2 regions of the Bacillus sp. 7894-2 genome follow, and region 1 is predicted to be linked to the other one. Evidence: riboswitches for the same ligand, from Rfam matches in the RefSeq annotation. Region 1 holds a riboswitch; the other holds the start of a gene.
What was found. A riboswitch is a leader RNA that binds a small molecule or an ion and turns the genes downstream of it on or off. The one in region 1 is predicted to bind ZMP and ZTP.
Positions count from the first base shown of each region.

Region 2: it holds a riboswitch for ZMP and ZTP, as region 1 does, so the genes downstream of both, CHI10_RS16195 (phosphoglycerate dehydrogenase) here and CHI10_RS21180 (bifunctional 5,10-methylenetetrahydrofolate dehydrogenase/5,10-methenyltetrahydrofolate cyclohydrolase) in region 1, are expected to answer to the same signal.

Region 1 is NZ_NPDG01000155.1:336-4,551, reverse strand. It holds gene cshA (degradosome RNA helicase CshA) at 1-531, opposite strand, end outside; gene CHI10_RS21185 (cold-shock protein) at 829-1,029, opposite strand; gene CHI10_RS21180 (bifunctional 5,10-methylenetetrahydrofolate dehydrogenase/5,10-methenyltetrahydrofolate cyclohydrolase) at 1,241-2,122, opposite strand; ZMP/ZTP riboswitch at 2,206-2,288, opposite strand; gene CHI10_RS21175 (hypothetical protein) at 2,859-3,347, opposite strand; gene CHI10_RS21170 (nucleoside hydrolase) at 3,527-4,216, opposite strand, start outside.
Region 2 is NZ_NPDG01000105.1:2,990-7,205, forward strand. It holds gene CHI10_RS16185 (GntR family transcriptional regulator) at 1-659, shown strand, start outside; gene CHI10_RS16190 (DUF3267 domain-containing protein) at 822-1,340, shown strand; gene CHI10_RS16195 (phosphoglycerate dehydrogenase) at 1,538-2,737, opposite strand; ZMP/ZTP riboswitch at 2,805-2,883, opposite strand; gene CHI10_RS16200 (YczF family membrane protein) at 3,134-3,346, shown strand; gene CHI10_RS16205 (GerAB/ArcD/ProY family transporter) at 3,355-4,216, opposite strand, start outside.

The DNA.
Region 1 (4,216 bases):
AGTTTGGCGCTCCCCTTTAATTTCACTTAGGATTCTTTCAATATCCTCGATGAATCCCATATTGAGCATTTCATCCGCTTCATCCAAAACAACCATCTTAATATTGCTTAAGCGGATTGTTTTTCTTTCAATATGATCAATTAATCTGCCTGGTGTAGCAGCAATGATATGCGGGTGTTTTTTAAGCGCACGGATTTGGCGGTTAATATCCTGACCCCCATATACAGGAAGTGTCCGGACACCTTTTACCTGTCCTATCCGGTTTAATTCTTCTGCCACCTGTACAGCAAGCTCACGTGTTGGCGCAAGGACAAGACCTTGAATACCCGCGTTCAAATCAATCTGCTCTAAAAGCGGTACACCGAAAGCAGTGGTTTTTCCAGTTCCAGTCTGTGCCTGTCCAATCATGTCCTTTCCCTGCATTCCGATTGGAATCGCCTGTGCCTGAATAGGTGTTGGTTCCTCGAAGCCCATGTTGGAAAGAGCTTTTACTATTTCATTACTTAAGCCAAAATCTGAAAAAGTTGTCAAAATATGTGTTCCTCCTTGAATTATAAATGTTATTAGGTTCTGTAAGACTTTTTTTGTATAAAGACAATGACACTTTACTAGGCTTTCCAGTTTGCATCTCTTTTTTACATTTCCGTTTGTACTAATTTTAAACTTTTTGTAAGTGAAGAATTTTAATTGGGTGAAATGAAAAATACATATCCTAAAAGCAGGTGTTGCAGAAGATCTGTTTTGAGGAATGCTGAAGGCTACAAAGTGGATAAGCAAACATAAAAAGGTGATGCATGATTAGACATGCATCACCTCATTTAAGCAAAATTATGCTTTAGTTACGTTAGCAGCTTGAGGTCCACGGTTACCTTCAACGATTTCGAAGTTAACGTCTTGACCTTCTTCTAAAGTTTTGAAACCTTCAGTTTGGATAGCGGAGAAGTGTACGAATACATCTTGACCTTCTGAAGATTCGATGAATCCGAAACCTTTTTCTGCATTAAACCATTTAACTTTACCTGTGTTCATTTGTGTTGCCTCCCAATGAGTTGTTTTTCACTATAATGTACCATATAAACTTAACATAAAAAAGCCATAGCTGCCAGAAATGAGGATGAACGATCGCCTACATTTCTTTGCAGCTACGTCTACTTATCCAAAAAGTATATTACGAACTTTACAGCGTTAACCTAATAATAAACGACACACATCTATAAGTCAATCCTTTTGGAGTCAATTTTTAATTAGGGATAAATTGACTACTTGCGATTTTCTTTTTAGATAGTGTCTTTTCCGCAGCCTGAACAGTATGTTTCAAAAGCATGGAGATCGTAACAGGTCCTACTCCACCAGGTACAGGTGTAATAGCAAACGCTTTTTCGAAACAGCTGTCATACTCTGCATCTCCAATATTCCCTTCATTATATCCGGCATCAAGTACAATGGCCCCCGCTTTAATCCATTCACCCTTAACAAAGTTAGGTTTTCCCACAGCTGCAACGACAATATCAGCCTGCTTAACAATCATGGGCAGGTCTTTGGTATATGAATGGCAGGTTGTGACCGTTGCATTTCGATTGAGTAAAAGGGCAGATACCGGCTTGCCAAGGATTGGGCTTCTTCCGATGACAACAGCATGCATACCTTCAGTATTCAATTTATAATAATCCATAATTTCCAAAACAGCTGCAGGTGTACATGACGGATATTCACCAAAGCCGAAAGCAGTTTGACCATATCCGAGGCTTGTAACACCATCAACGTCTTTTTCAATTGCAATAGCTTCAAAAGCTTTGCGTTCATCTATATGTCCAGGTACGGGATGCTGGAGAAGGATTCCATGTACAGAAAGATCATCATTCAGTTGTGCAATTTTCTCCAGCAGTTCTTCTGTTGTTGTATCCTTTGGCATATGAATACGTTCTGATAAGATGCCCAGTTTTTCACATGCATTCCCCTTCATTCTTACATACGTTTCAGACGAAGGATCATCCCCCACTAAAATAGTGGCTAAACAAGGCTCAACACCTTTTGCCTTTAATTTTTCAATTCGATTCTTTAATTGGTCTTTCACATGTTTTGCCACAACAATTCCATCAAGAATAATCTTTTTTTCCGCCATGCATATTCCTCCTATAGGAAAAGCACCTATTCGGCTTGCGGGCTTTTCCATTTTGTTATGAAAAAAGAGACAAGGGTATCCCTTATCTCTGCCCAGACGACCGGCTATACATAGACGCAGCTCCCCTGCGGTTGATTCCGCATTGTCGTCAGTCACTGCGATTTTGAAAACTATTCTAATGAGTAGATAATATCATAAAAACACAAATAATTAAACTTGATTTTATTAAAATGTTCGTGTTTTTGCAAAATAAATAAAAAAGGACAGCAAATACTGTCCTTATAATTGATATATTTGAGTTAATTAATTATTACCTAAAACAATGAAAGCCCTGCCTCTCTTCCATCCTTGCGGCTCCTAGACCGCGCCAGTGGGAATCAGGTCGGTCGGAAATCCTTTCCGACTGAGATGCTCTCTGAGATTTTAATATTAAATGGTAAGAAACTTACTGAAGTAAAAAATACGGAGAAGTGTCTGGTTTACAGAAGATGATTAAGAAGAACATTCAGCGTTAAGCTGTCCACACAAATTTTTCTTAATTACAAACACATACTTACTCTTTCAAAATCCTAAAGAGCATAAAACATAATAAAAAGCCGCAGTTCCACTAAAAAGAAGGTTCGGGTGCCGAACATTCCAAGTGGATTAACGACTTGAAAATATACCTCAAATACTTCAATCACTATAATATCCTATAAACTTTTATCTGTCAAGAAAAAATCTTGTCACAAGCTAATTAGCTTTCTCCTTTGTACTCGGTAACATTAAAATAATCGGTTGTATCTTTATAGTCATTAAAGTCTATATCCAGATCATGAAAATACCGGTGCAGTTTGATTAACACTTCCTTATCCTTGGTGCCAGACTGCACAGTTTCTGCCAGGTTTGTTATTGTTCCGAGATCCTTCTGCAGATCCTCATTCTCTCCTGATATTTTTTTTAGGGAGTTTAAGATTAGATCAGCTTGTTTTCTTTGTTTTGGCCAGCTGACTTTACGGTCTCTTCCCCAGCCAAGTGTTTCATTATAAAAAGTATGATTGGAGGCAATAAAGTCTCCTAAATCTTCGTACATTAACCCCTGTGCGGGCTCCACCGCATTTGCCGAGGTCTTTTGCATCTTAGATTCATCCTTATTTAAAAAGACAAGCACACTGTAAGCCAGTGCAATGGCTATCACTATTCCGAGAATTGAAAGGGTCATGTTTAATTTTTTATTTTTCAGCAATTTGAAAGCCTCCATTTGATTTTGATTAATGCTGCAGAAGTTAAATGGATATATTGCCATTTCATTTTTACAGAAGATCTTCCACTTACTGCAAATGTTTTCCATGTTAATACATTCTATGTGAACTTCCCAAACCCTTCAATCCAAATAAAAAAGCTTTTAACACAATGTGTCAAAAGCTATTGTTGTTTTTTCTGAGTGAGAAAAACCTCCATAAAATCAATGATAAAAGGTTCCAGGTCAAGCTCCATAGCAATGTTATCAATTGTTTCCGGCGGTTCCTCCTCCGGCTTAGGCCTGAAATCAGCTATGCTTTTTCCTTTGGCCTTTCCAAACTGTTCAATTCTCACTCTTCGTTTAACATATTTGACGAGATCTGGATTTGTAAGAACACTTAAAACAAGAACATCATGGAGAGGTGCACCCTGAATTCCCGGAACAAGCTTTTTGTAAGCTTCATAATAAAAATCATAAGCAGGTTTGATTAAATCTTTAAAAGGTGACTGGGTATTATTTGCAATAAAATTAATCGTCTCAGGCCGGATAATCGCTTTATTTGTTACATTCAGAGGAAATATATAAATGTTTTTTGCTTTTTCCAGCACTGAATCCGCTGCGATGGGGTCAGCATAAAAGTTGGCTTCAGCCTCTGGCGTTACATTTCCCGGAACCAGAAACGCACCGCCCATTAAATATAATGCATTGACATCTTGATATGCATCCTTTCCATATAGAATGAGCGGCAGTGCCAAATCAGTCTGCCTTCCAACACCAACGATAACAAGGTCATTTTTATACTGATTTATAATTTCAATAATTTTGTCAATATCATATACTTTTATTTTGCTGCTGAAATCCTCCGGAGGCTG
Region 2 (4,216 bases), on a different contig from region 1:
CAATACCCTCTAATTATTCATCACCTACCCGTGTATCCGCTAAAGATCGCGCCTTCTCTCAAATTCAGGAGTGGATTATTGACGGGACACTTCAACCGAAGGAAAAATTGAATGATGCTGACCTTGCTAAAGCATTAGGAGTCAGCCGCACCCCTATTAGGGAAGCGCTTCAGCTCCTGAATGTTCAGGGATTTGTAGAAATGTTCCCTGGTGTGGGAACTCAAGTCACGTCAGTTAACCCGGAAGATATTAGCAAGATCCTGCCTCCTTTAGGCGTACTGCAGGCCCTTGCCGCAGAATTGGCAGCTCCTGTGATCAGCCAGGAGTCAATCAATATTCTCAGGGACATCAATCATAAATTCGCCAAAGCTCTAATGGCGGGAGATACCTTCTCAGCATTGAAGCAGGATGAGAAGTTTCACAATATCATTATCGACCTTGCCCAGAATCCTTATATTTCAAATACAGCATCCATGCTGCAGGCTCATGTCATGCGGTTATACTATAATAAAACCATTATTCTTAAAGAACGTTCTATTGAAGAACATGAAGATATATTAAAAGCTTTTGAAGAAAAAGACAGAGAAAAGGCTGGAAATATCGCGCGTGTTAATTGGCTTCGGGCAATTGACGAGTACTACTCCGGGGAAAAAGTATAAACCAATCGCAAACGTCAAAAAAAACGCACAGTAATTTGAGTTACTGTGCGTTTTTATTGTTAATAAAATTGGAATTTTATGTTAAAATTAGTGAAAATACTCGGTTAAATGAGGGAGGGAACACTTATCATCACATGGTTTCGCCACTTACCGCAGATTAGCATGAATTTGGCAGAATGGTCTCCTTTTATAAGGAGTAATTGGTATCGAAAGCATTATATGAAGTTTGTATATCTGCTCCAGATCATCATATTTTTGATACCCTATTTTTTTGAGACAGGTTTCTCTCAGATTCATATCATTTACCTCATTTTAATAGGTATCTTTGTCTTTATAGTTCACGAATGTCTGCATATTTTGGTTATCAGCAAAAAAGGCGATATTAGCTTAACATTTAGCGGATTGTATTTTTGGCTAAATACAAATGCTACTCTATCCAAAATGAGATTTTGGGTTTTTATGAGTTTGCCCTTTATTGTATTATCAGGCATCACTGGCGTTCTATCCTTCTATGTATCAGGGAATATTAAAACAATTCTATTATTTATTTGCTGGTTTAATTCATCCATTTCCGCCTCGGATATCTACAATTCTTTCTTAATTGCCATGAAACCAAAAAACTCGTTTTTTTGCAGGGGGTATTATCAGGTGAAAAGGGATTCCTTACGCAAAAATCTGTGATGCAAAAAACAGACCTCTTGGATGAGGTCTGTTTTCTGATTCTATTGGCAAGAGATCCAATGCAGCTTGCTGTTCGGACTCTACCTCTCTGTTTCCCGCTTTCTGTGCCCGAAGTTGCTCCAGCTTCAGACTCTAAATCACTGTCTTACGCTTTCTGTGTCCGAAGTCCCCAAGGTCCTATCAATACCAGGGCCAACTTATATTATCCGTGACGTAATCATGCCTTCAATTTGATTAATCTGCTCAAGCAGTCCAGGGATCACATCGCCATTCACTTTATTATCGATGTCGATCATGGTGTACGCATATTCACCTCGGCTGCGGTTTACCATGTCTGCGATATTCAGCTGGTAGCTTGAAATGGAAAGTGTGATTTGGCCGACCATATTTGGGATGTTTTTATGAAAAGCAGTGACACGCCGCTTGCCCGTGTAAGGAAGCGCAGCATTTGGGAAGTTCACTGAGTTTTTGACATTGCCTGTTTCAAGGAAGTGCTTCACCTGGCGTGCTGCCATGACTGCACAGTTTTCCTCCGATTCCTTCGTTGATGCGCCAAGGTGTGGAATGGCCACTGTGTTTTTCATTTTAAGGATATTTTCATTTGGGAAGTCTGTAATATACTTTCCCACTTTTCCGCTTTCAAGGGCAGCTGCCATATCTGCTTCATTCACAAGCTCTCCGCGTGAGAAATTCAGGATGTGAACACCCTTTTTCATTATGCTAAACGTATCTTCATTGAACATTTCCCTTGTATCATCGGTTAATGGAACATGCACAGTGATATAGTCTGATTCTGCAAACACCTGCTCGATGTTCATGGCACGCTGAACATTGCGGGACAGGTTCCAGGCCGTGTCGACAGAAATAAAGGGATCAAAGCCAACAACATCCATATCCAGTTCCAGTGCATCATTGGCTACAAGTGCCCCGATTGCCCCCAATCCGATGACACCGAGCGTTTTCCCCTTAATTTCTTTTCCGACAAATTGCTTCTTTCCTGCTTCTACAAGCTTAGGGATCTGATCTCCTTCATCCTTCAGCGTTTTAGTCCAAGTAATTCCGGCAAAAAGATTCCGGGATGAAGCCATTAAGGAGGTAAGCACCATTTCTTTTACGGCATTTGCATTGGCGCCGGGTGTATTAAACACAACTATTCCCTGCTCAGTGCATTTCTCCACCGGGATGTTATTCACTCCAGCACCTGCACGGGCGATTGCTTTTAATCGATCGCCCAATTCCATCGAATGCATATTAAAGCTGCGAAGAACAATCGCATCCGGATTGCCGCTTTCATTATCGATTGTAAAATGATCCTTGTTAAACACTTCAAGACCGCTTGGCGCAATGGCATTCAGTGTTTTAATCGTTTTTACTTTGTCTAAAGTCATGGTACTCACTGGATTCTCCCCTTTTCAACTAACTTTGTCAGATTTTAAAACAGAAAGAGGCAAGGGTAGAATCCCTTACCTCTGCCCAGGCGAACGGCTTCGACACTATGTGCTCCCCCGCGGTGATCCGCGTCTCGCCAGTTACACATAGCCTTTTCGGTTTTTTAAATCTTATCAAAGTCTTCTGAAAACTTCAACCCTTTAAAGCGCTTACAAAAATAAAAAATTTATTTATTTTTTTATGACTAATAAAGTATATTTTTCTAAATTTGTCCATTATGCTGCAGACAGGCTTTTACCCCTTATTCACTTCATGTTTTCCCGCAACACTTGGTTCCTATTTAGTTTATAAAAGAAAAAACATGTTAAACCTAATACATATCCTAATACCTGGAGCTGAATCATATGCGTGCTATGATCGTTCTCTTATCACTCTTAGCCGGTACAGCCTGCCTCATTGTTTTACTTGATTATATCCAGGGCCATTCAATATTTGAATCCTGGAAAAGCATAAAAATTGTTCTGTCTTCCGCACAGGGAGAAGATTATTTCCTTATCATCATTTTTATCCTTGGTTTATTCGTTATGTACTGGTTACATGAAAAGAAGAAAAAATAATCGCTATTCTACACTTTTCCCTGTTTCCATTTACGCTGGATGGCCGCCAGTACGAGCAATACAGCAGGAATGGCGAATTGGAAAGCAATATGCAGGAAATAAGGGACTACTTTTAATCCTTCATCCAGATGGCTTTGATAGCTTGGTGCAATCATAATGGAGGAAAGACAAATAATCCCGCCCATAAAATAGGAAGTGAAAACATTTGGCCTCATTTTAAAAAGGTTATTCATTCCGATTACCGCACAATAGAAGAACAGGCCCACTTTAATAAACCCCAGAAATACAATCAATAGGATGATAAAAGGATCCAGACGCTGAATAAATCCCCCAATTTGAATATAGCCAACAGCAGCCAGTGCCGGGAAGGCCGAACGCTCAAGGAGATCTGCACCAAGAATACAAATTAAGAGCATCGTATTAATGGTTAAATAAATGCCAACATACGCAATGGCCATACTCCCTGTTTTTAAAATCTTTGTCTTCCGTTTCATTAAAGGAAGGATCATCGTAAATATAACCAACTCTCCGTAAGGAACCGTCATATTAACCGGAAAAATCTCCCTGAAGACCGGTTTCCATCCTTTAGCTAAAACAGGCCGCAAATTTTCCAGATGAATCAAGTCACTGATCACATAGAATATCAGGATTAGCAATAAAGTGACTGTCATGAGGGCGAAGCAGATAATCCCTGCTCTTGCAAATACCTCAAAACCTAAATGAACTGCGTATACCAATGCAAACACCATACAGATACCCAGCGTAATAATGGAGGTTTTGGCATAAGGAGAACTGATCAGTAATTCCTCAACATCACGCAAAACCCTGGACGCAATATAAATGAAATAGATAATGTACATATAGCTTATA